Regions from separate parts of the Streptomyces sp. NBC_00569 genome, predicted to be linked through region 3. Evidence: riboswitches for the same ligand, from Rfam matches in the RefSeq annotation. Region 3 holds a riboswitch; each other region holds the start of a gene.
The links. Region 3 has a riboswitch for cyclic di-AMP ahead of OHO83_RS14480 (M23 family metallopeptidase). Riboswitches for the same ligand answer to the same signal wherever they lie in the genome.
Positions count from the first base shown of each region.

Region 1: linked by a shared signal. The riboswitch ahead of OHO83_RS43880 (transglycosylase SLT domain-containing protein) and the one ahead of OHO83_RS14480 (M23 family metallopeptidase) in region 3 are both predicted to bind cyclic di-AMP.
Region 2: linked by a shared signal. The riboswitch ahead of OHO83_RS19845 (C40 family peptidase) and the one ahead of OHO83_RS14480 (M23 family metallopeptidase) in region 3 are both predicted to bind cyclic di-AMP.
Region 4: linked by a shared signal. The riboswitch ahead of OHO83_RS11100 (M23 family metallopeptidase) and the one ahead of OHO83_RS14480 (M23 family metallopeptidase) in region 3 are both predicted to bind cyclic di-AMP.

Region 1 covers NZ_CP107783.1:9,719,485-9,725,286, forward strand. The annotation lists gene OHO83_RS43875 (glycoside hydrolase family 43 protein) at 1-977, opposite strand, end outside; gene OHO83_RS43880 (transglycosylase SLT domain-containing protein) at 1,227-1,967, opposite strand; cyclic di-AMP (ydaO/yuaA leader) riboswitch at 1,971-2,163, opposite strand; gene OHO83_RS43885 (flavodoxin family protein) at 3,538-4,275, opposite strand; gene OHO83_RS43890 (NAD(P)/FAD-dependent oxidoreductase) at 4,450-5,463, opposite strand; gene OHO83_RS43895 (isoprenylcysteine carboxyl methyltransferase family protein) at 5,460-5,802, opposite strand, start outside.
Region 2 covers NZ_CP107783.1:4,438,958-4,444,759, forward strand. The annotation lists gene pcrA (DNA helicase PcrA) at 1-2,490, opposite strand, end outside; cyclic di-AMP (ydaO/yuaA leader) riboswitch at 2,759-2,908, shown strand; gene OHO83_RS19845 (C40 family peptidase) at 2,917-4,086, shown strand; gene OHO83_RS19850 (tellurite resistance/C4-dicarboxylate transporter family protein) at 4,189-5,061, shown strand; partial or broken gene OHO83_RS19855 (hypothetical protein) at 5,087-5,438, opposite strand; gene OHO83_RS19860 (C40 family peptidase) at 5,732-5,802, shown strand, end outside.
Region 3 covers NZ_CP107783.1:3,220,620-3,226,421, forward strand. The annotation lists gene OHO83_RS14465 (bifunctional acetate--CoA ligase family protein/GNAT family N-acetyltransferase) at 1-1,519, opposite strand, end outside; gene OHO83_RS14470 (HPr family phosphocarrier protein) at 1,697-1,978, shown strand; gene OHO83_RS14475 (GntR family transcriptional regulator) at 2,194-2,880, opposite strand; gene OHO83_RS14480 (M23 family metallopeptidase) at 3,147-3,935, opposite strand; cyclic di-AMP (ydaO/yuaA leader) riboswitch at 3,949-4,104, opposite strand; gene OHO83_RS14485 (M16 family metallopeptidase) at 4,301-5,686, opposite strand; gene OHO83_RS14490 (M16 family metallopeptidase) at 5,683-5,802, opposite strand, start outside.
Region 4 covers NZ_CP107783.1:2,428,450-2,434,251, forward strand. The annotation lists gene OHO83_RS11090 (TetR/AcrR family transcriptional regulator) at 1-615, shown strand, start outside; gene OHO83_RS11095 (SGNH/GDSL hydrolase family protein) at 724-1,515, opposite strand; gene OHO83_RS11100 (M23 family metallopeptidase) at 1,740-2,534, opposite strand; cyclic di-AMP (ydaO/yuaA leader) riboswitch at 2,539-2,700, opposite strand; gene OHO83_RS11105 (tyrosine-protein phosphatase) at 3,127-3,924, shown strand; gene OHO83_RS11110 (DUF6126 family protein) at 3,956-4,129, opposite strand; gene OHO83_RS11115 (helix-turn-helix domain-containing protein) at 4,126-4,767, opposite strand; gene OHO83_RS11120 (aspartate aminotransferase family protein) at 4,854-5,802, opposite strand, start outside.

The sequences.
Region 1 (5,802 bases), 6.5 Mb from region 3:
GGTCGTTCCTTCGTGGTGCAGTGCTGTGGTGAGCGGTGGCGGAGCGAGATCCAGGAGGGTTGCAGATCGGCGTCGTCGAAGTCGTCCGTGAAGGCTTCGGCGGAGGCGGGCGCGGGCCCGGCCGTCACGGGCGGGCCGACGACCGGCCAGCCGTCCTCCCAGGTGACGGGCGCGAGGAAGGTCTCGCGGCCGAGTACGTGCCAGCCGGGGGTGCCGCCGCGCGGCCGCACCCCGAGGAACACCATCCACCACGTGCCGTCGGGCGCCTGCACCAGGTCGGCGTGGCCGGTGTTCTGTACGGGGTCGTCGGTGCTGCGGTGGGTCAGGACCGGATTGGCCGGACAAGGTTCGAAGGGGCCGGTGGGCGCGGGGCCCCGGGCCACGGAGACGGCATGACCACGCTCGGTGCCGCCCTCGGCGATCAGCAGGTACCAGTGGTCGCCCACGTGGTGCAGGTGCGGCGCCTCCGGGGCTTTGGCGCCCGGTGTGCCGGACCACAGCGGGCGCGGCTCGCCGATCGTCTCACCGGTGTACGGATCGATGCGGACCTGGGAGATCCCGGCGACCGTGACCCAGCACGCGCCGTCCTCGTCCCAGGCGAGATCCGGGTCGATGCCGGGGACACCGGGCAGCGGGACCGGGTCCGACCAGGGGCCCGCCGGGTCGGTCGCGGAGACGAGCAGATTGCCGCCGCCCGAGCTCACATTGGTCACGATCAGCCAGAAGCGACCGTCGTGATGGCGCAGCGTCGGCGCGTAGATCCCGGCGGAGGAGGGTGTGTCCCAGGGCAGCCGCAGCTGTGCGGGCCGGTCGAGGACGTTGCCGATCTGCCGCCAGTGCACCAGGTCGCGACTGTGGAAGAGCGGCACCCCGGGGACGTACTCGAAGCTCGAGCACGCGAGGTAGTAGTCGTCGCCGACGCGGCAGACGCTGGGGTCCGGGTGGAACCCGGGGATGACCGGGTGTGAGTCTGCCATGCTGTGTCTCTCCGTGATGTCGAAGCGCTTCGATTCGCGGGGAGGATATGCACGGCGGTGATGGCGTGCAAGGGGTTGAACAGGACAGAAGAAGGCCCTGAAGTCCCTTCGTGCTTACGGGACTTCAGGGCCACGGCATCATCGATGCGCTTCAACAGGCAGTCGTTGGGGAGTTCCTGCTCGTACGGCAGGCACAGGACGAGCCCGGTCCGCCCGCGACGACTGCGAGCCTGATGGTGAAACCGGCTGTCAGTACGCGCCGTTCACGTTGTCGATCGAGCCGTACTTGGCGGCCGCGTAGTTGCAGGCGGCGGTGATGTTGGCGACGGGGTCGTAGCTGTTCATCGAGGTACCGGCCACGTGGTAGGCCTTGAACGTGGGGTCGATGACCTGCAGGAGCCCCTTGGACGGGGTACCTGCGACAGCGTTGGAGTCCCAGTTGTTGATGGCCAGCGGGTTGCCGGAGGACTCGCGCATGATGTTGCGGTGGATGCCCTCGTACGAGCCGGGAATCCCGTGCTTGGCCATGATGTCGAGCGACTCCTTGATCCAGCCGTCGAGGTTGTTGGTGTAGGTCTTCTTCGCAGGGGTGGCGGTGAGCGCGGTCCGCTGCTCGGAGCGGTCGGCCCGCTCGGCGGACGCCCTGGTGGCCGCGGGCTCGGCCGGGCTCTTCGTGCCGAGCGTGAGCTTGATGCCGGGGTGGATCAGCCCCGGGTTGTCACCGACGGTGGCTCGGTTGTCCTGGTACAGCTTCTTCCAGCCGCCGCTCAGAGAGTGCTCACGGGCGATCTTGGCGAGGGAGTCGCCCTGGGCGACGACGTACGTCGTGGGGGCCGCGGCGCTCTTTGCAGCCGGGACGCCCTGGGCCGCACCGGCGCTGGTCGCGCCGAGCACCGGGAGAACGAGCACAGCCGCGCCCGTGCCTGCGACGGCGATTCCCCGGGTGAGCGAGATGGACTTGATGCGGCGGTGCTTTCCCTTTGCGGGCATGTTCTGTTTCCTCTCCGTCGCCTACGAGGTGAGCTGTCGGGTTCGGACGGGAGATGTCCGGACGCACTGCGAATGCGACTTCACCCCGAGCCGTTCCGGAAACCGGATCGGCGGCTTAACTGGGTCCCCCGCTCCTGCCGTGCGTAACCGAGTGGGTGGGGTTCCGGACAGCGGCAGGATTCGGCGTTCCATCCGGATTGACGGTGACATTAGGCGAGAAGGAGCGGGCGGAACAAGACCAGAATTCCCACAGGGGAATGTGAGAGCCCTTTCTCTGGCCACGGGAGCCCGCCGCTCTGTTTGATCGAAAAGCCCAACCTTCTTTGTGCGGAAGGGAAGTGGGCTCAGCGGAGCTCGGAGCCGGCGCCCGTCCCTGTGACAGGACTCACTGAAGGGGATACGGGTCGGGATGCCATTAGATTGCATATCAGAGTGCGATATTTCGCGTGAATGCCTCCGATATGGACAGAGCGTTTTGTACGCGGCTAATGGCGTGAAATGGCAAATTCTAAGGCAAGACGGACATACTGTCGTGTCGCTTTTGGTACCTTATGTGGTGAATTACGGTGAATATCGGTCGGGGGGTGCGGGCCGAGGAATGCCCCCTGCAGGGCTCATGGGCAGGTGTCGGTCGGGGTGGTGCCTGAACGTCGCCGTGTGCGGTTCGGCAGAAAGATCGACTGAAGCGAGGGCGACGGGCTCCGTCATGCGAGTACACGTCGCGTAGACCTGCTGATCTCGCGGAATACCCCGGGCTCAGCAGTGAAGGCTCTTATGCGGCACCTGGAGATCTTTGCCGGCTCAGGATGTGCGTGAGCTGAGGAAAGGGTCTGCAGGTGATGGGAAGTCAGTTGGGTCAGTTGCCGATCGTCACCGATATGCCGGTGAAGGTCTCGGCTCGGACCGGGAGGAAGCTGCTGAAGTCCTCTGCCGACTACGGACTTCCGGGGAGGCGCCCCTTCGCGTGGGACCTGGTCAATCCCGGGCCTCAGTGGTCGATTTGGCCGGGGACGGGAACTCGGCACGCGCCTGCACCGGGTCGGACTCGAACCGAAGACCCGCCGCCAAGAAGCCCAGGAACAGAGGCAGTTACCCCGGTGCGTGGAACGTACCGGCAACGTCGGAGTTGCGGCACCGTTCGGACGGAGGAGAAACTCGGCTGGGAGCGCCACTAAAGGCTGTTCCGAAATGATCCGCGAGTTCGTGAGGGTTCGGCCGTCTGCCGAAGATGCGGGTGCTCTTTTCGGCAAGGCCGAGATCGTGCAGCCGAGAATGGTCCGGTGCACGCTTTTGCTTGCCTTTGATTCGCCAGTCGCTCGGGATATGTGAACACTTCATCCGAGTGAAGGTGTGCTGTGCGCAAGTGCGAACGGACTTGTGGTCGTGGCGCGTTCCTGTCTTCGGGCAGGAGGCGCCGGGGTGTGCTGAGCCGCGTGACGGCCCTTCCTCAGGTCCGGTTGTGCGGCGGGCTGACGGGACGCGGCTGCTGCCGGGGGTACGCGTGCCCTCGCGGCGTGCGCGGCATCCGACCGACGCCGGGGCGGGATGCTCCGTTTCTCTGCGGGCGCCGCTACCGGTGCTCCGGGTTCTCGTAGTCGTGGCGGCAGCCGGCGTCCCAGGCGGTGCGCTGGTTGCCGTAGGCGGGGATGCCACCGAGATCCTTCAACGCCCGGGCCAGGTGCAGCAGGTTCCAGGTCATGAACGCGGTGTTGCGGTTGGTGAAGTCGTTGTCGGGGCCGCCGGAACCCGGGTCGAGATAGGAGGGCCCGGGGCCGGCCTCACCGATCCATCCGGCGTCCGCCTGGGGAGGGATGGTGTACCCCAGGTGTTGCAGGCTGTAGAGGACATTCATCGCGCAGTGTTTGACGCCGTCCTCATTGCCGGTGATCAGGCAGCCGCCCACGCGGCCGTAATAGGCGTACTGTCCTGCGTCGTTGAGAAGACTGGAACAGGCGTAGAGGCGCTCGATCACCCGCTTCGTCACGGAGCTGTTGTCGCCCAGCCAGATCGGTCCGGCCAGCACGAGGATGTCGGCGGCCATGACCTGACGGTAGAGGTCCGGCCAGGCGTCGGTCTCCCAGCCGTGCTCCGTCATGTCGGGCCACACGCCCGTGGCGATGTCGTGGTCGACGGCCCGGACGACGTCGACGTGGACTCCCTCGGCTTCCATGATCGCGGTGCTGCGCTCGATCAGGCCCTGGGTGTTGCTCGTCTCCGGCGAGCGTTTGAGGGTGCAGTTGAACACCAGCGCTCGCAGATCGTCGTACCGGGCCGGAGGTACGTCGGTGGCGGGTGACGAAGCGGTCATACGGTCCTCCCGGAGCCCTGTCGCTACATCGTGGTGCGCGGCGACTTATCCACTTTGCCCAATGCGAAGCCCGGCCGGCGGCAGCCGCCACAGCAGAACCTCCGAATGGCCCTGGTGGTCTGCACAAGCGGTCCGCTGATCCCGAACAGGAGCTGTGGGGCGATCAGAGCTCCCCTACTCCAAGGCGTGAACCGCCGCGGCGAACACCGGCGACATCCGGGACGCCGCCGGGACGACGAGACGGGCGGTGCCAGGACGGCGGCCCGCGGCCAGGAGGGCGCCGGTCAGCAGCCGGTGGCGACGGGTCAGCCGCGTCCAGTCGCGCTCGTACTCCTGCGGTCGTCCGGCGGCCAGGCAGCGCACGGCTGCCCGTGCCGTCGCAAGGCCGAGAGCGATGCCTTCGCCGGTGAGGGCGTCGAGGTAGCCCGCGGCGTCGCCGACGAGCAGGACACGGCCGGCGACTCTGCGTCGCGCGCGCTGCCGCAGGGGTCCCGCGCCACGTACGTCGGTCGCCGCCGCACCGCGGAGCGAGGCCGCGAGGGCGGGGAAGCCGGCGAGGTGCTGGTCGTAGCTGCGGCGGCAGCGACTGAGGACCGCGACGCCCACCAGGTCCTCGCCCACCGGTGTCACGTAGGCCTCGCCCTCACCGGACCAGTGGACCTCCACGAAGTCGGTCCATGGCTCGACGCGGAAGTGCCGGCGAAGTCCGTAGCGGCCGTCTTTGACGCCAGGCATCTCCAGTCCCACCGTCCGCCGCACAGGGGAGTGCAGTCCGTCCGCGGCGATCAGCCAGCGGGCTGTCGTGCCCGCCGCGGTGACGGAGTCAGCGCTCTGGCGGACTTCGCCGACCTTGCCCGTCACCATCCGCACGCCGAGATCGAGAACGCGCCGGTGAAGCGCGGCGTGCAGCGCCGTACGGCGGATGCCCAGCCCGCTGCGGTCGCGGAAGCACGCTTCGGCGCGCGCCGTGCCGTCCACGTAACGGATGCCGCGCAGTTCCTGGCCGGTGACCTCGATGCCCAGTCCTCGCAGCGCGGCGACACCGCTCGGCATGACGCCCTCGCCGCAGGCCTTGTCCACGGGCGCGGTGCGGGGTTCGACGACGACCGTCTCCAGGCCGGCGAGCGCGGCGTGGATGGCGGCGGCCAGACCGGCCGGCCCGCCGCCCGCCACCAGTACGTCGATCACGCCGCAGCGGACGTGGTCGAGGCGGCCAGGGCCCGGTTCTCGCAGCGGATGCGGACGGTGAGCAGAGCGGCGTTGAGCAGGGTGAACAAGGTCGCTGTGACCCAGGCGGTGTGGATCAGCGGAAGGGCGATGCCCTCGGCGACGACGGCCACGTAGTTGGGATGCCGCAGCCGGCGGTACGGGCCTCCTGTCACCAGAGGCAGTCCGGGTACGACGATCACCCGGGTGTTCCAGCGGGGCCCGAGCGTGCCGACGCACCACCACCGCAGGGCCTGGGCAGCCGCGAACAGGACGAGCATCGGCCAGGCCAGTGCCGGCAGGAAAGGACGGTCCGCCAGC
Region 2 (5,802 bases), 1.2 Mb from region 3:
GTACCGCAGCAGCAGGCGCTTCGGCTTGGGCTCGCCGAAGTCGACCGTGGCCTCCGCGTTCGCCCCCGTGCCCTTGACGCCGACGACCGTGCCGAGGCCGAACTGGTCGTGCGTCACCCGGTCTCCCACCGAGAGCGCGACGACGGGCTTCTCCGTCGCCCGGCGCGTGGCGAACGCCGGTGTCGAGCGCGAGCGCGACGACGAGAGGGACGCGGCGATGCCGCTCGTCGGCCCCGCCGACTTGACGGGCGCCATGGCACCCGTCCGCTTCCACTCCAGATGCGCATCCGGGATCTCCTCCAGGAAGCGCGACGGCGGGTTGTACGAGGGCTGGCCCCAGGCGCTGCGCAGCGTGGAGCGCGTCAGATACAGGCGCTCACGCGCGCGCGTGATGCCGACGTAGGCGAGCCGGCGCTCCTCCTCCAGCTCCTTGACCTGGCCGAGGGAGCGCATGTGCGGGAAGACGCCGTCCTCCATGCCGGTCAGGAAGACGACCGGGAACTCAAGACCCTTGGCGGTGTGCAGCGTCATCAGCGTGATGACACCGGAGCCGTCGTCCTCCTCGTCCGGGATCTGGTCGGAGTCGGCGACGAGCGCGACCCGCTCCAGGAACTCGGAGAGCGTACCGACGCTCGCCTCGCCCTCACCCTCGGCCGCGCCGTCCGCCGTCGCGCTCTCCTGCTCGAACTCCAGGGCCACGGCCGCGAGTTCCTGAAGGTTCTCGATGCGGGTCTCGTCCTGCGGGTCCGTCGACGACTGCAACTCGGCGAGATAGCCGGTCCGTTCGAGCACGGCCTCCAGGACCGTGGCCGGGCCCGCGCCCGACTCGACGATCGTGCGGAGGTCCTCCATCAGCGTGTTGAACCGCTTCACCGCGTTCGTCGAGCGGGCCGCCATTCCGTACGCCTCGTCGACGCGGCGCAGCGCCTGCGGGAAGGAGATCTTCTCCCGCTGGGAGAGCGCGTCGATCATCGCTTCGGCGCGGTCGCCGATGCCGCGTTTCGGCACATTGAGAATGCGGCGCAGGGGGACGGAGTCCTCGGGGTTGGCGAGCACCCGCAGATAGGCCAGGACGTCCCTGACCTCCTTGCGCTCGTAGAAGCGGACTCCGCCGACGACCTTGTAGGGCAGGCCGACGCGGATGAAGATCTCTTCGAAGACACGGGACTGCGCGTTCGTCCGGTAGAAGACGGCGACGTCGCCGGCCTTCGCGTCGCGCGCGTCCGTGAGCCGGTCGATCTCGTCGGCGACGAACTGCGCCTCGTCGTGCTCGGTGTCCGCGACGTAGCCGGTGATCTGCGCGCCCGCGCCCGCGTTCGTCCACAGATTCTTGGGGCGGCGGGATTCGTTGCGCTCGATGACCGCGTTGGCGGCGGAGAGGATGGTCTGCGTCGAGCGGTAGTTCTGCTCGAGCAGGATCGTCGTTGCGTCGGCGTAGTCCTCCTCGAACTGGAGGATGTTGCGGATGGTGGCTCCGCGGAACGCGTAGATCGACTGGTCGGCGTCACCCACGACGCACAGCTCGGCCGGCGGGAGGTCGCCCTCACGCGGCGGCTCGTCCTCCGCCCGGCCGCCGCCGGCCGTCCCCACCAGCTCCCTGACCAGCGCGTACTGCGCGTGGTTCGTGTCCTGGTACTCGTCGACCAGGACGTGGCGGAAGCGGCGGTGGTAGTGCTCGGCGACGTCCGGGAAGGCACGCAGGAGGTTCACCGTCGTCATGATCAGGTCGTCGAAGTCCAGCGCGTTCGCCTCGCGGAGGCGGGACTGGTACATCGCGTAGGCCTGGGCGAGGGTCTTCTCGAAGCCGTCGGCGGCCTGAGCCGCGAAGTCCTCCTCGTCGATCAGCTCGTTCTTCAGGTTCGAGATCTTGGCGCTGAAGGACTTCGGGGGGAACTTCTTCGGGTCCAGGTCGAGGTCGCGGCAGACCAGGGCCATGAGGCGCTTGGAATCGGCCGCGTCGTAGATCGAGAACGACGACGTGAAGCCGAGCTTCTTCGACTCGCGGCGCAGGATACGGACGCAGGCGCTGTGGAACGTCGACACCCACATCGCGTTCGCCCGCGGGCCGACGAGGGACTCGACGCGCTCCTTCATCTCGCCCGCGGCCTTGTTCGTGAACGTGATCGCGAGGATCTGGCCGGGGTGCACGCCGCGCTCGCCGAGGAGATACGCGATGCGGTGCGTGAGCACACGGGTCTTGCCGGAGCCCGCGCCCGCCACGATGAGCAGCGGGGAGCCGCCGTGGACGACGGCCGCCTTCTGGTTCTCGTTCAGCCCGTCGAGGAGCGCCGCCGGGTCGAGCGCCGGGCGCGGGGCGCCGTCCCGGTAGTACGCGTCCCTGGCCGGGGGCACGTCGAACTTCCCGTCGAACAGGTCGTCCGGAACGTGCTCCGGAGCCGTGTCGTCCTCGGGCGGCGGCGGGGCATGCTCCTCACTGGCCTTCGAAGCCGTGAGGTCCGCCAGGAAGCTGTCGTCAAAGAGGCTGCTCATCGCTCTACGAGTCTAGGCCGCCCCACTGACACCCACGGCCGCCCCGGAAACTTCCCCCCGACTTCGTGAACCCGGCCACCTCTCGTAGTGCGGGAATCACCTTCCGTGAGGGTTACCGGGGGTCACGAACAAGATTGACGAAGGTCACGAAAATGTATCGGGCATATCGAACATCAACCTTCACAGCAGCCACACGAGTTGGTTAGCGTGCTCCGCGGGCCACCCGTCCCCCCGCCGGCAACCGCGCCGCGAACGGGTCGCCCCCGCTGAGTTCAGTACGCCGAGAGGCATGGAACCGGGGACCCACGACCTTTGGGGTGAATCAGCCGACGACCCGTCAGGGTGCGGCCGTAGGGCAGCCTTCCGAATCTCCGCCCGAACCCGACAGCTAACCCGGTAGGCGGTCATGGGAAGGAGACGCGCCCCTTGGCGTCGCACCGCAAGCCGCGCAGCAGGACAGCCGGTCCCCGCACGGCCCCCGTCGTCGGAATCACCACGGCGGCCCTCACGTCCATAGCCCTGCTCTCGCAGAGCGCGACCGCCGCCCCCTCCGCGCCTCCGAAGCCGAGCCTGGAAGAGGTCCAGAAGAAGGTCGACACCCTCTACCACCAGGCGGGCGTCGCCACGGAGAAGTACAACGCGGCCAAGGAGCGCACCACCAAGCAGCAGAAGCGCGTCGGCGACCTGCTCGACGACGTCGCGCAGCGGACCGAGAAGCTCAACAAGGCCCGCCAGGAGCTCGGCACCTTCGCCGCCGCCCAGTACCGCACGGGCGCCGTCTCGGACACCGCGACGCTGCTCCTCGCCGACGACGCGCAGGACTACTTCGACCAGGACCAGCTGATGAGCCGGCTCACGAGCCGCCAGAAACAGGCCGTCGACGACTACCAGACCGAGCAGGCCGCCACCACGAAGAAGCGCACCGAGGCGGCCAAGAGCCTGGAGACGCTGACCACTTCGCAGGCCACGCTCAGGAGCACGAAGAGGGACGTCCAGCAGAAGCTCGGCGACGCCCGCGAACTCCTGTCGAAGCTGACCGCCGAGGAGAAGGCGCGCCTCGCGGCGATCGAGAAGAAGAAGCAGGAGGCCGCCAGGAAGAAGGCGGAGGAGCTGGCGCGCCAGCAGGCCGAGGCGGAGGCCAAGCGCAAGGCGGCCGAGGAGGCACAACAGAAGGAGAACCCGGGCACGGGCAGCGGTTCCGGCACGGGTACGGGTACGGGCTCCGGCAGCACCGGCAGCGGCTATGCCGCCAAGGCCGCGAAGGTCATCGCCTTCGCCGAGTCCCAGATGGGCAAGCCGTACGTGTGGGGCGCCACGGGCCCGGACTCGTACGACTGCTCGGGCCTCACGCAGGCCGCGTGGAAGGCGGCCGGCATCTCGCTGCCGCGCACGACCTGGGACCAGGTCAAGGTCGGAACGACCGTCACCACTGCCAACGCACAGCCCGGTGACCTGGTCTTCTTCTACGACGACATCAGCCACGTCGGCATCTACATCGGCGACGGCAAGATGATCCACGCCCCGAAGCCGGGCGCGAACGTCCGCGTCGAGTCGATCTACTACATGCCGATCCACAGCGTGGTGCGCCCGGCCTGACCGCCTTCGTGGGGTTACGTTCGGGCGGTGCGCGGCCCGAACGCAACCCCAGGTCCCGGACCCACGTGGTCCCAGCTCCCGCCGGCCGCCGGTGCCGCCGTCATGGCCACCGGCATCATCTCGGTCGGCCTGAACCTGACCGGTCACTCGGTGCTGTCCGGCATCTTCCTGGCGCTCGCAGCCGCCCTCTGGATCGTCCTCGCGGCGGACTTCGCGAGCCGGCTGGTGCGGGAGCACGACCGCTGGCGGTCCGAGGCCGACACCCCGCCCGCGCTCACCGCGGTGGCGGCGACGACCGTCCTCGGCACCCGGATCTCCATGTTCGGCTGGCAGACCCTGGCCGAGGCGCTCCTCGCCCTGGCCGCGCTCGTCTGGCCGGTGCTCCTGGTCAACGTCGTACGGCACTGGAAGCCGCGGATGCCGGGGGGCGTGTTCCTCGGCTGTGTCGCGACACAGGGCCTCGTCGTCCTGGCGGCGACGCTCGCGTCCGCGGTCGGCGCGCACTGGCTCGCGTACACCGGGATGGTGCTCTTCTGGGGCGGGGTCGTCCTGTACTGCCTCGCGCTGCTCCACTTCGACCTGCGCGAGGTGGCCCACGGCGCCGGGGACCAGTGGGTCGCGGGTGGCGCACTCGCCATCTCCGCCCTCGCCGCGTCGAAGCTCGTCGCGACGGGCCTGTGGAACGAGGACGACACGGACGTCCTGCGCACCATGAGCTTTCTGCTGTTCGCGCTCGATGCGGCCTGGTACGTCGTGCTGGCGCTGGCGGAGGTGCGGTGGCCCCGGCCGCGCTACGACGTGCGGCGCTGGTCGACGGTCTTCCCGCTGGGAATGACAGCGGCGGCGGCACTGTCCGTGGGCGCCGCCGCCGATGTGCCCTGGCTGAGAGGGCCGGGGCAGGTACTGGTGTGGATCGCGGTGGCCGTGTGGCTCGCCACCCTGATCGGGACGTTCAGGTCCCGGACACTCGCCTGACCCGGATCCCGGGGGCCGTGAGGGCTCAGGTCCAGAGCACCGCGATGAAGATGTTCGCGGTGGTCAGGAGGCCGACGAGACCGAACAGGCCCTTGTCCACCTTCTCGTCGTCGCTTCACGTACACGAGGCCGAGGATCACGATCAGCAGCGCGAGCTTCACGCCGATCTTGATGTTGTCGACGGTGTTGCCGTCCGCCTGGTTCAGGCCCACCAGGACGACACCCGTGACCAGCATGGTCAGCGCACCGTGCAGCATCGCCGGGACGAACCGGGCCGTTCCCTTGCCCATCGCCTTCATCTGGGTGAGGAACCCACCGAGGAGCGAGGCGATGCCGATGATGTGCAGGCCGACGAAGAGGTGGATGAGTACGTCCATGACCGGCGAGCCTAGCCGGGGCCTCACTGCCGCCATGAACCGGCCCGCACCGATCCCTCACCGGTCACATACGGTCACACGCGGAACACAAGGGCCAGTTGAGGGCAATCCGTCACCAACCCGTGACGGTCGGGTTTAGCGTCCTTCCTCAGGTGACCGGCTCCCCACCGCCGCCCCGCTCAGGGGCGGCAGTCGGGCACCTACCGCCGAGAAAGGTCCGGCGGCGGCCCGCTCCCCCTGTGCGGGCCGCCGCCGGACGCGTAAGCAGTACGTACCGGAAGGACGTGCCCCTCGTGTCGGCAGCGCACCGCAAGCCCCGACAGCGCTCGCTCACCGGCCCCACGGCCCGCACCGCGGCGACCCT
Region 3 (5,802 bases):
GGGCCAGCAGCAGGCCGGTGTCGACGAGTTCGGTGATGGTGTCCACGCGGATGACACCCGCCTGGCGCAGCAGGGCGGAGACGGTGGCGTACGGCAGGCGCGTGGCGCGGACCGCGTGGCCGAGGGGCGCGATGCCGCTGTGCCGGGCGCCCTGCACCACGACGAGGGGCTTCGCTGCCGCCGTGCGGCGGGCGAGGCGGGTGAACTTGCGCGGGTTGCCGATGGTTTCGAGGTACATCAGGGCGACGTCCGTGTCCGGGTCGTCGTACCAGTACTGGAGTACGTCGTTCCCGGACACGTCCGCGCGGTTGCCGGCGGAGACGAACGTCGACACTCCTGTCACTCCGGTGACGCCGCCACCGCGCCGCTGGAGGCGGGCGAGCAGCGCGATGCCGATGGCCCCGGACTGGGCGAACAGGCCCATGCGGCCGGCGCGCGGCATCTCGGGCGCGAGCGACGCGTTGAGCCGCACCTCGGGCGAGGTGTTGATGACGCCGAAGGCGTTCGGCCCGATGAGGCGCATGCCGTACGAGCGGGCCTGGTGCACCAGTTCGCGCTGGCGGGCGCGGCCCTCGCTGCCGGACTCGGCGTATCCGGCGGAGACCACGACGATCCCCTGCACGCCGCGCTCTCCGCACTCGGCGACGACGTCGGGGACGTACCGCGCGGGGACGGCGACGACGGCGAGGTCGACGGGCTCTGCGGCGTCGATGTCGTGCACGGAGCGGTGCGCGGGGACGCCGTCCAGGTCGTGCAGATCCTCGGGGAACGCCCTGTTCACTGCGTGGAGGCGGCCGGTGAAGCCGGCGTCGCGGAGATTGTCGAGGACGCTGCGGCCGACTCCGCCGGGCGTGCGGCCCACGCCGATGACGGCGACGGAACCGGGGGCGAGGAGCCGGTGCACCGAGCGGGCCTCGGCGCGCTGCTCGCGGGCGCGCTGCACGGCGAGCGAGGCCTCGGTGGGTTCGAGGTCGAACTCCAGGCGGACGACGCCGTCCTCGAAGTGGCGCTTCTGGGTGTATCCGGCGTCCGTGAACACCTTGATCATCTTGGTGTTGGCGGGCAGCACCTCGGCGGCGAAGCGGCGGATCCCGCGCTCGCGGGCGACGGCGGCGATGTGCTCCAGGAGCGCGGACGCGACGCCCCGGCCCTGATGGGCGTCCTGCACGAGGAAGGCGACCTCGGCCTCGTCGGCGGGGGCGGAGGCGGGCATTCCCTGGGCGTTGATGCGGTCGTAGCGTACGGTCGCGATGAACTCGCCGCCCACGGTGGCCGCGAGGCCCACCCGGTCCACGTAGTCGTGATGGGTGAAGCGGTGCACGTCCTTGGCGGACAGGCGCGGGTACGGCGCGAAGAAGCGGTAGTACTTCGACTCGTCGGAGACCTGCTCGTAGAAGCTCGTGAGCCGCTCGGCGTCGTCGATGGTGATGGGCCTGATGCGCGCGGTGCCGCCGTCGCGCAGCACCACGTCTGCTTCCCAGTGGGCGGGGTATGCGTGCCGGTCCGACGGGGTCTGCATGGGCCCAGCGTACGGCGCGGCGGTGACAGTCGTACGGGTCGCGGCGCGACCGGGCCGAAGGCACGCTATGAGGGCCGACGGGCGTGTGCGGACGGTACGTAGGACCCACATCGGGCACGTCCACCGATGTGGGAGACTGGTCTAGACAACCGTGAGAATCCTGAAGGGCAGCATCACATGGCTGAGCGCCGCGTCAACGTCGGCTGGGCCGAGGGCCTCCACGCCCGCCCCGCCTCCATCTTCGTCCGCGCGGCCACGGCGGCCGGCGTCCCCGTGACGATCTCCAAGCTCGACGGCACCCCCGTCAACGCCGCCTCCATGCTCGCGGTGCTCGGCCTGGGCGCCGGCGGCGGCGAGGAGATCGTCCTGGCCTCCGACGTCGAGGGTGCGGACATCGCGCTCGACCGCCTGGCCAAGCTGGTCTCCGAGGGGCTCGAGGAGCTTCCCGAGACCGTCTAGTACGGGCCGGTGCGGGGTCGCTCAGTGTTGCCCCCTACCGGGTTCCTGGATTCTTGGGCGCCGTTTGCTGCTCGCAGAAGATCGCGCCACATAAAGGGTCTGTTCGGATTTTCCGAGCAGACCCTTTATCTTTCTGCGACCCTGTTCTCATAATTTCGGGACAGCAGAAACAGGGCCCTTAAAATGGGCCGCCCTCTTTGTATACGGCGCCTCTGTTAATGCTGAAGCCCCGCCGTGTTGACGGGATGTTGCGAAGTCCTCACATGACCACTCTTACGAGGGGCGCGCAGATGGTGAGCGGCCATCGCGCGCTCCGTGTGCTGCGCCGTGAGCGCCCGCGCGCGCTCCACGTCACCGCGCGCCACGGCGTCCACGATCGCCCCGTGCTCGGCCCAGGAGTCGGCGGGCTGCGCGGGGTGCTCGACGGTGTACATCCACGCGATCTTGTGGCGGAGCTGCGTGAGCATCGTGATCAGCCCCCTGCTGCCGGACGCCTGCGCCAGCGTCTCGTGGAACCATCCGCCCAGCGAGCGCAGATCCTCGCTCTGACCTCGCCGGGAGCGCTCCTGGCCCAGCCTGACCAGGCCTCGCAGCACCTTCAGGTGCGCCTCGGTGCGGCGCTGCGCGGCGCGGGCCGCGGCGAGCGGTTCGAGGAGCATCCGGATCTCCAGCTGGTCCGCCGCCTCCTGCGTGGTGGGTTCGGCGACGCACGCGCCCGCGTGCCTGCGGGTGACGACGAAGCCCTCGGCCTCCAGAGTGCGCAGCGCTTCGCGCACGGGGACGCGGGAGACTCCGTAGCGGCGGGCGAGCACCTCCTCGGTGAGTCTGCCGCCGCGCTCGTGGACACCGGAGACGATGTCGTCGCGGATCGCCGTGCATACCGAGTGCGCCGGAATGCGCATGAACCGACCTCCGCCTTAATCCCCGCGAAACGCGGTTGACAGTCGCTCGTACAGCGCGATTGAAATCCGTTCAGCGCGCCTGCCCGGCGACTCTATTCCAGCGGGCGCGAATTTCCGATGGCAGGCCGTAATCCATGGATATTTTTTGGACAGCGCAGCCGGGGGCGAACGAGCCGCGTCGGTGACGAGCGTGGCCGGTGACGCCGAAAGCCCCGGCTCGGTGAGCCGGGGCTTTCGGTGACGTCGTCGCGACTGCGCGGCGAAGGTCAGACGTTGATGCCGTGCAGGCGCAGGTACGCGACGGGGTCGATGTCCGAGCCGTACTCGGGGCTCGTGCGCGCCTCGAAGTGGAGGTGCGGGCCGGTGACGTTGCCGGTCGCCCCGGAGAGGCCTATCTGCTGCCCCGGGATGACCGTCTGGCCGACGGAGACGCCGATGGACGACAGGTGGCCGTACTGCGTGTACGTGCCGTCGTTCATCTTGATGACGATGTTGTTGCCGTAGGCGCCGCCCCAGCCCGCCTCCACGACGGTGCCCGCGCCCACGGCGTGGACCGAAGTGCCGCTGGCGGCGTGGAAGTCGATGCCGGTGTGGCTGCCGGAGGACCACAGGCCGCTGCTGGCCTTGTACGCGGTCGACACGTACGAGCCGGTGACGGGCATGACGAAGGCGTTCAGGCGCTTGCGCTCGGCCGCACGGGCTGCGCGCTCCTTGGCCTCGCGCTCGGCCTTGGCCTTGGCGGCGGCCTTGCGCCGGTCCTCCTCGGCCTTCTTCTTGGCGGCGGCCTCGGCCTTCTCCTTCGCGGCGGCCACGTCGGCGGCATGCTGCTGGGCGGCGGCCTGCGCGTCGATCTGCTCCGCGAGGGAGTCGCCGATGGAGATGGCCTTGGTCAGGCCGGTCTGCTCGAGAGACGCGTCGTCAGCGGCGAGGGCGGGGGCGGCGAGGCCTCCGATGACACCGGTCGTGGTGAGCGCGGCGACGCCGGCGACCTGCGCGGTGGTGCGCGTGAGACGGCTCGGGCGACGGTGCTTCCCGGTGGCACGGGTGAACGCCATGGAGTGGCTGATCCTTTCCTTCCTTCTCGCCTACCGGGTTAGCTGACGGGTTCGGAGCAGGAAGGTCTCCTACGGACCCCCTTCAGGGAAGGGCGTCCGATTCACCCCAGGGACGGTGGGTCCCCGGCTCCCCCGGCTCGCGCCTTGGGGGACTCGGCGATGACCGTCCGGTGCCGCGGGCGCGGCGTACATCTGGCGGACAGCCGGACCGACGCTAAGCGGGGCATCTTTCAATCAACAAACGGAACCGGGCTTTTGTAGCGCATGCCACAGGGCAGACAGGCAACCACTGGTTCAATTCGGACATACAGGGGCCCCGGTGGTCATCTCGCCCACCGGGGCCCCTCGTTGCACACCGGTCACGGTCAGCCCGTGACGACGGTCACCTCTCCGATGCCGAGCGCCCTGACGGGCTCCTCGATCTGGGCTGCGTCACCGACGAGCACCGTCACCAGACGGTCCATCGGGAAGGCGCTCACGACGGCCGCGGTGGCCTCCACGGTGCCCGTCGCGGCGAGCCGCCGGTACAGCTCCGCCTGGAAGTCGTCCGGCAGGTGCTGCTCGACCTGATCGGCGAGCGTCCCCGCGACCGCCGCGGCGGTCTCGAACTTGAGCGGGGCGACTCCGACCAAGTTCTGTACGGCCACGTCCCGTTCGGCGTCGGTGAGACCCTCGGCGGCGAGCGTGCGCAGCACCTTCCAGAGGTCGTCGAGCGCCGGACCCGTGTTCGGCGTGTCCACGGAGCCGCTGATGGCGAGCATCGCTGCGCCCGTCCCGTCCGGCGCCGAGCGCAGCACCTGGCCGAACGCCCGCACGCCGTAGGTGTATCCCTTCTCCTCGCGCAGGACACGGTCCAGGCGGGAGGTGAGGGTGCCGCCCAGGCAGTACGTGCCGAGCACCTGGGCCGGCCACACCCGGTCGTGCCTGTCCGCGCCGACGCGGCCGATCAGGAGCTGCGTCTGCACCGCGCCCGGCCGGTCGACGATGACGACCCGGCCGGTGTCGTCGGCCGTCACCGGCGGTACGGGGCGCGGCTCGGCCGTGTTCCCCGTCCAGGCGCCCAGCGAGTCCGCGAGCAGGACGTCGAGGTCGACGCCCGCGAGGTCGCCCACGACGACCGCGGTGGCCGTGGCGGGACGCACGTGCCGGTCGTAGAAGGCACGTACGGCCGCCGCGTCGATGGCCGCGACGGTCTCTTCGGAGCCCTGGCGCGGGCGGGACATGCGCGCGGTGGCCGGGAAGAGCTGCTTCGAGAGCTCCTTGGCGGCGCGGCGGCCGGGGTTGGCCGTCTCGTGCGGGATCTCGTCGAGCCGGTTGCGCACGAGACGTTCGATCTCGCTGTCCGCGAACGCGGGTGCCCTGAGGGCGTCGGCGAGCAGGCCGAGCGCCTTCGGCAGACGGGAGACGGGGACCTCCAGGGAGACCCGGACGCCGGGGTGGTCGGCGTGCGCGTCGAGGGTGGCGCCGCAGCGCTCCAGCTCGGCGGCGAACTCCTCGGCGGCGAGCTTGTCGGTGCCTTCGGAGAAGGCCCTCGCCATGATGGTGGCCACGCCGTCGAGCCCGGCGGGCTCGGCCTCCAGGGGCGCCTCGAGGTTGATCTCGACGGCGACGACCTGCTGGCCCGGGCGGTGGCAGCGCAGCACCGTCAGGCCGTTGTCGAGGGTGCCGCGCTCGGGCGCGGGGAACGCCCACGGCCGCGCCGTGCCGGCCTGGGGCTGCGGGTGGAAGTCCATGGTCGCGAGCTCGGTCACTTGCCGGCCTCCTCGTCTGCAGTCCCGCCTGCGGTCTCGTCCGTGGTCTCGGGGGCGGTCTCGTCGGCCTCCTCGGGGGCTTCTTCAGGGGCCGTGGGCTCGTAGACGAGCACCGC
Region 4 (5,802 bases), 790 kb from region 3:
AGAGTGCGGTTGAGCGTGGCCGAGCGGCGCGAAGAGTTGCTGCGGGCCGCCATCGAGCAGATCGAGGCGCGGGGCGTGGCAGCCGTGCGCATCGCCGACGTCGCCGCAGCGCTCGGGGTGAGCAACGCGCTGGTTCTGTACCACTTCTCGACGAAGGAAAAGCTCGTCTCGGCCGCGTTCGCGCACGCCGCCGAGGGCGACCTGGCGCATCTGCGCAAGCTGCTGGGCAAGCGCACGACGGCTCTGCGCCGGCTGCGCTCGGCCGTGCGCTGGTACGCGCCGACCGGGCAGGCCAAGGGGTGGCGGCTGTGGATCGAGGGCTGGTCCGCGGCACTGCGCGAGCCCGCGCTGCGGGAGGTGACGCGCGACCTGGACAAGCAGTGGAAGGCGGCGCTCACGGAGGTCGTCGCGGAGGGCGTGGCGGCGGGCGAGTTCCACTGCCCGGACCCGGCGGGCGCCGCACTGCGCCTGACGGCGCTCCTCGACGGTCTCGCGGTACAGATGACCGCGTACACGGGGACGGTCTCACGGGCCCGCATGCAGGAGTGGGTCGACGACGCGCTCGCCCGCGAGCTGGGACTCGAGCGCGCGGACCTGACGGCGACGGCCGGCTGACCGCGCCGCGACGTCGGGCTCCCGAGGGGGCCGAGGTGCGACCCCGGAGAAACAGCGCGGGGGAGCCGCCCCCAAGGGCAAGCTCCCCCATGACGCGTGCGGCTCCCGTCAGAGCGGCAGCAGATCCGGCCTCTTCGCCGCCACGTGGTCGCCGGACGACTCGCCGCGCAGCCGTCGGCCGATCCACGGCACCAGGAACTCCCGCGCCCAGTGGATGTCGTCGCGCCGCACCTCCAGCGTGCCGCGCGGCGGCTGCGCCGGCCACGGCTGGTCCGGGTCGGCCGGCACCTCGACGCCGAGTGCCTGCCCCGCCCGCAGCGCGACCCGCGTGTGCCCCTCGGGCGAGAGATGCAGCCGGTCGTCGTCCCAGGCACGGCGGTCCTGGACGGTCTTGAGGGACCACAGGTCGAGCACGGGGCAGCCGTAGCGGTCGGCGACCGCGCGCACATGCCCGTTGTACGTCGCGATCTTGCCGCGCAGATGCTTGAGGACCGGGACGTCCCGGGTGTCGAAGCCGGTGGTCACCATGACCGTGCCGACGGCGGAGGTCAGCCGGGCCACGGCCTTCTCGAAGCGCTCCGCGACGTCGTCGGGGTCGGTGCCGGGGCGGATGATGTCGTTGCCGCCGGCGGCGAAGGTCACCAGGTCCGGGGCGAGTTCGACGGCTCGCGGGAGCTGGTCCTCCACGATCTGGTCGAGGAGCTTGCCGCGCACGGCGAGGTTCGCGTACCGGAAGGAGTGCTCGGGGGTCCGGTCGTCCAGGAGGACGGCGAGACGGTCGGCCCAGCCCACGAAGGCCCCGTCGGGACCGGGGTCCCCGACGCCTTCGGTGAAGCTGTCCCCCACCGCCGCGTAGGACCGAATCGTGCCGCCGCTGAGTGATCTCGATTCGTTTGCCACGACCACACATCTTTCACCCTGCGATGTGACCTACGCGACCGTAGGCAGGGGTTGACGGGTGGTGATATAGCCCACCCGGTCAGTTTCGAGATTTGAGGAATACGACGGGGACACGTGAAGGGGCGGGCCCGGAACCGGACCCGCCCCTTCACGTCACACCTCGCCCTCAGCGAGACACCTTCACGTCACACCGTCAGGGTCGGGGCGACGTCACAGCGTCGAGGTCAGAGCGAGACACCGTGCGCACGGAGGTACGCGGCCGGGTCCACGTCCGAGCCGTAGCTCGGGGTGGTGCGGATCTCGAAGTGCAGGTGCGGGCCCGTGACGTTGCCGGTCGCGCCGGAGAGGCCGAGCTGCTGGCCCACGGTCACGGTCTGCCCGGACGAGACGGAGAGGGACGACATGTGGGCGTACTGCGAGTACTTGCCGTCGGCGTGGTGGATGACGACCTCGTTGCCGTACGCGCCGTCAAGACCGGCCGACACGACGGTGCCCGCGGCTATGGCCTTGATCGGGGTGCCCGTCGGGACCACGAAGTCGACACCGGTGTGGTAGCCGCTGGACCACATACTGCCCGCGGTCTTGTAGGCCGTGCCGATGGAGGCGCTCTGGACGGGCAGCGTGTAGCCGGCGCCGGTGGCGGCCTTGGGCGCGGAAGCCTGCGTGACGGGGGCCGCGGCCTTCTGGCCGATCGTCAGCTTCAGGCCCGGATGGATCAGGGACGGGTTGTCGCCGACGGCCGAGCGGTTGTCGGAGTAGAGCTTCTTCCAGCCGCCGCTGACGTTCTGCGCGGCGGCGATCTTCGAAAGAGTGTCCCCGCCCTTGACGGCGTAGGTCTTGGCAGCGGCGGGAGCGGCCGCGGCCTTCACGACCGAGTGGGCGGCCGCGGGAGTCGCGGCGTGGGCACCGGTGGCACCCAACAGCGGCAGCGCGAGCGCGGCGCCGCCCACGCCGGCGACGACGATCGTGCGGGCGAAGCCCTGGGACTTGGGACGGCGGTGCTTACCCTTCGCGGGCATGGGGGGTTCCTCTCCGTCGCCTGCGAGGTGAGCTGTCGGGTTCGGACTGGAGCTGCCCGGCCGCGCCCGTTTCGGGCACGGCTTCACCCCGAGCCGTTCCGGTGTCCCGGAATCGGCGGTCTACCTGGGTCCCCCGCTCCTGCCGAGCACGGATCGATGTGCGGTTTCCGGGCGGCGGCAGGATGAGGCGGTCCGTCCGGATTGCGCTGAACGTAAGCGAGCGGAGAGCGCGGGGACAAGCCGCGAATTCCCCTGGCCATTCCGGTTCTTGATCCTTGAATGATCCTTTCCGGAAAAGGCCGTCACGCTCCGTCGATTCGCGATCTTTGCAAGTGCGATACCTGCTGGAAATTCATTCGGGCCCGTCGCCACACACGGTCACCGCTATGACCCTGCTCACCTATCGGCCACCATATGGCCTCATTTCGGGGTTAGTTATCTCGTAACGCCCTATTGCCTACTTACCTGCTTATTTCGGGCATTCAGCACGCAATCGCCGGCCTCTTCTCACATGGTTGCCCCCGGCAGCCATGTCGTATCGTCGAAGGCGCCCGCAGGCGAGCAGCGCCGCGGTCGACCGGGAGGAGCCCCCGTGACGCAGCAGGTCCCGTCCACCGAGCCCGAGTTGGCCGGAGTGCGCAACTTCCGCGATGTCGGTGGTCTCCCGACCGTGGACGGCCGACGGGTCAAGCAGGGCGTGCTGTTCCGCAGTGGTCACCTCGCGCACGCCACGGATGAGGACGCCGCGTTCCTCTCCTCGCTCGGGCTGCACACGATCTTCGACTTCCGCAACGCCGCCGACCAGCGCCTCGAAGGCCCCGACGTCACGCTGCCCGGCGTGCGGAACGTGAATCTGCCGCTGACCGACCCGGCGGACGGCGCCGAGTTCTGGCAGATGGTCCGCGACGGCAACCTCGACGACCTGCGCGCCGCCCTCGCCGAGGGCCAGGCCGCGAACCGCATGATCACGTCGTACCGGGCGATCATCACCGAGCGCACCGCCGAACACAGCCAGGTCCTGCACTCCCTCGCCGAGGACAGCGTTCCGGCACTCATGCACTGCGCGGCCGGCAAGGACCGCGCGGGTCTGTCGATAGCGGTCACGCTCCTGGCCGTGGGTGTGGAGCGCGACGCCATCGAGGCCGACTACCTGGAGTCGAACGCGACGCACCGCCGCTACAAGGTCCACCGCAGCAGCGCCTCGAAGGACGCGATGTCCCCCGAGGTCATGGAGCTGCTGAGCCCCCTGTTCGACGCCCGCGCCACGTATCTGGCGGCCGCCTTCGAGCAGGTCGAGCAGACCTGGGGTTCCACCGACCGCTACCTGGAGGAAGGCCTCAAGCTGACCTCCGCCGGGCGCGAGCGGCTGCGCGAGCGCCTCCTCGACTGAGTCGACCGACGCTCACCGGCCGCTGGGGGCGTCACCCGCGCGACGCCCCCAGCGTGAACAGCAGATAGATGAAGCCCGCGACGAGGTGCCCGGCGAAGACGTAGACGAGCAGGCGCACCCAGATGCCGCGCGGGAGCTTGTCCTCTATGTCACGCCGTGCGGGCCGGCGCTGCGGCTCGGTCATGTCGTCCGGTTCTGCGTTCATCGAAGGCCTCCCTGGGGCTGGTCGCCGCCGCCCGTCGCCGGGCCGAGACACAGCGCGGCGGACGGGCTCTGCAGCAGGGTGTGTACGAAGAGGAGCTCGGCGCCGTCGCGGTCGGCGGCGGCGATCCGGTGCGGGGTGAGCGAGTCGAAGTGCGCGCTGTCCCCCGGCGCGAGCGCGTACGCGGTGTCCCCGAGGCGCAGCCGCAGCCGCCCTTCGAGGACGTACAGCCACTCCTCACCGGGGTGGACGCGCACGATGTCGCCCTGGGCGCCGAACGGCACATGCACGCGCAAGGCCTGCATGCCGCGCCCTGGGGCGCCCACCTGCCGGTAGATCCAGCCGCCCGCCTCGGTGGGCTCCATGGCGCCGGAGCGCACGACGGCGTCCCTGTCGGCGGGCGTCTCCCCCAGGAGCTCGGAGACCGTCGTACCGTAGGTGCGGGCGAGGGCGAGCAGCATCGGGAGCGAGGGCTGACGGCGGCCCGTCTCCAGACGCGAGAGGTGCGCGGGCGAGAGCCCGGCGGCGCGGGCCGCGGCCTCCAGGGTCAGGGCGGCGCGGCGCCGGAGTTCACGCAGCTGCGGGGCGACGGCGGGCAGCTCCGTGGGTTCCGGAGCCGGCTCCGGAGGGGCAGGGCTCATACCGTTGATTGAGCCAGAGCCGTGCCTCTGGGGCAAATTTATTGCCCCAGAGGCAAACGGCTTTGAGGAGCGCCCCTACGAAGCGGTCAGCGGTTGGCGACCGCCTGCTTCACCAGCGTCTTGCCGAAGTCCCACATCAGCCCGCCACCCGAGTGCGCGTCGTCCATGACGGCGGTGAACGCCTCGACGAAGCGGTCCACCTCACGCTCCCCGATGATCAGCGGCGGGATCAGCTTGATGACCTCCAGGTGGTCGCCGGAGACCTGCGTGAGGATCCGGTGCTTCTGGAGCAGCGGCACGACGACCATCTGCGCGAAGAGACCCTTGCGCGCGGCCTGGAGCATCGTCCAGCGGCTGCGCAGCTTCAGCGACTTCGGCCGCCCGAACTCGATGCCGATCATCAGGCCGCGGCCGCGTACGTCGCTCAGCAGCTCGTAGCGGTCGACGAGCGCGGTGAGCCGGGCTTTGAGGAGCTCACCGGTGGCCCTGGCGTTCGCGACGACCTCCTCGTTCTCCATCACGGAGAGCACGGCGAGCCCTGCGGCCATGGCCTGCGCGTTCGAGCCGAAGCTGGCCGAGTGCACGAGGACGCGGTCCATGGACGAGTAGACCTTTTTGAAGATCCAGTCCTTGCCGAGGGTCGCGCCGACGGGCACGTAGCCGCCGGAGAGCGCCTTCGCCACGCATACGAGGTCGGGTGCGACGCCGTCCTCGTGCTGGTAGGCGTAGAAGTCGCCCGTCCTGCCGAGGCCCGTCTGCACCTCGTCCGCGATGAGCAGAGCCTTGTGCTGGTGGAGCAGCTCCTGGGCGGCGCGCAGATAGCCGGGCGGCGTCCCGTGGACGCCCTTGCCCTGGATCGGTTCGACGATCAGCCCGGCCACGTCGCCCTTGGCGAGCTCCACGCGCAGGGCGTCGAGGTCACCGAGCGGCACCGCCGTGTCCGGCAGGAGCGGCGCGAAGCCGTCCCGGAATCCGGACTCGCCGTTCACGGACAGGGACCCGGTGGTCAGCCCGTGGAAGGCGTGACCGCAGTAC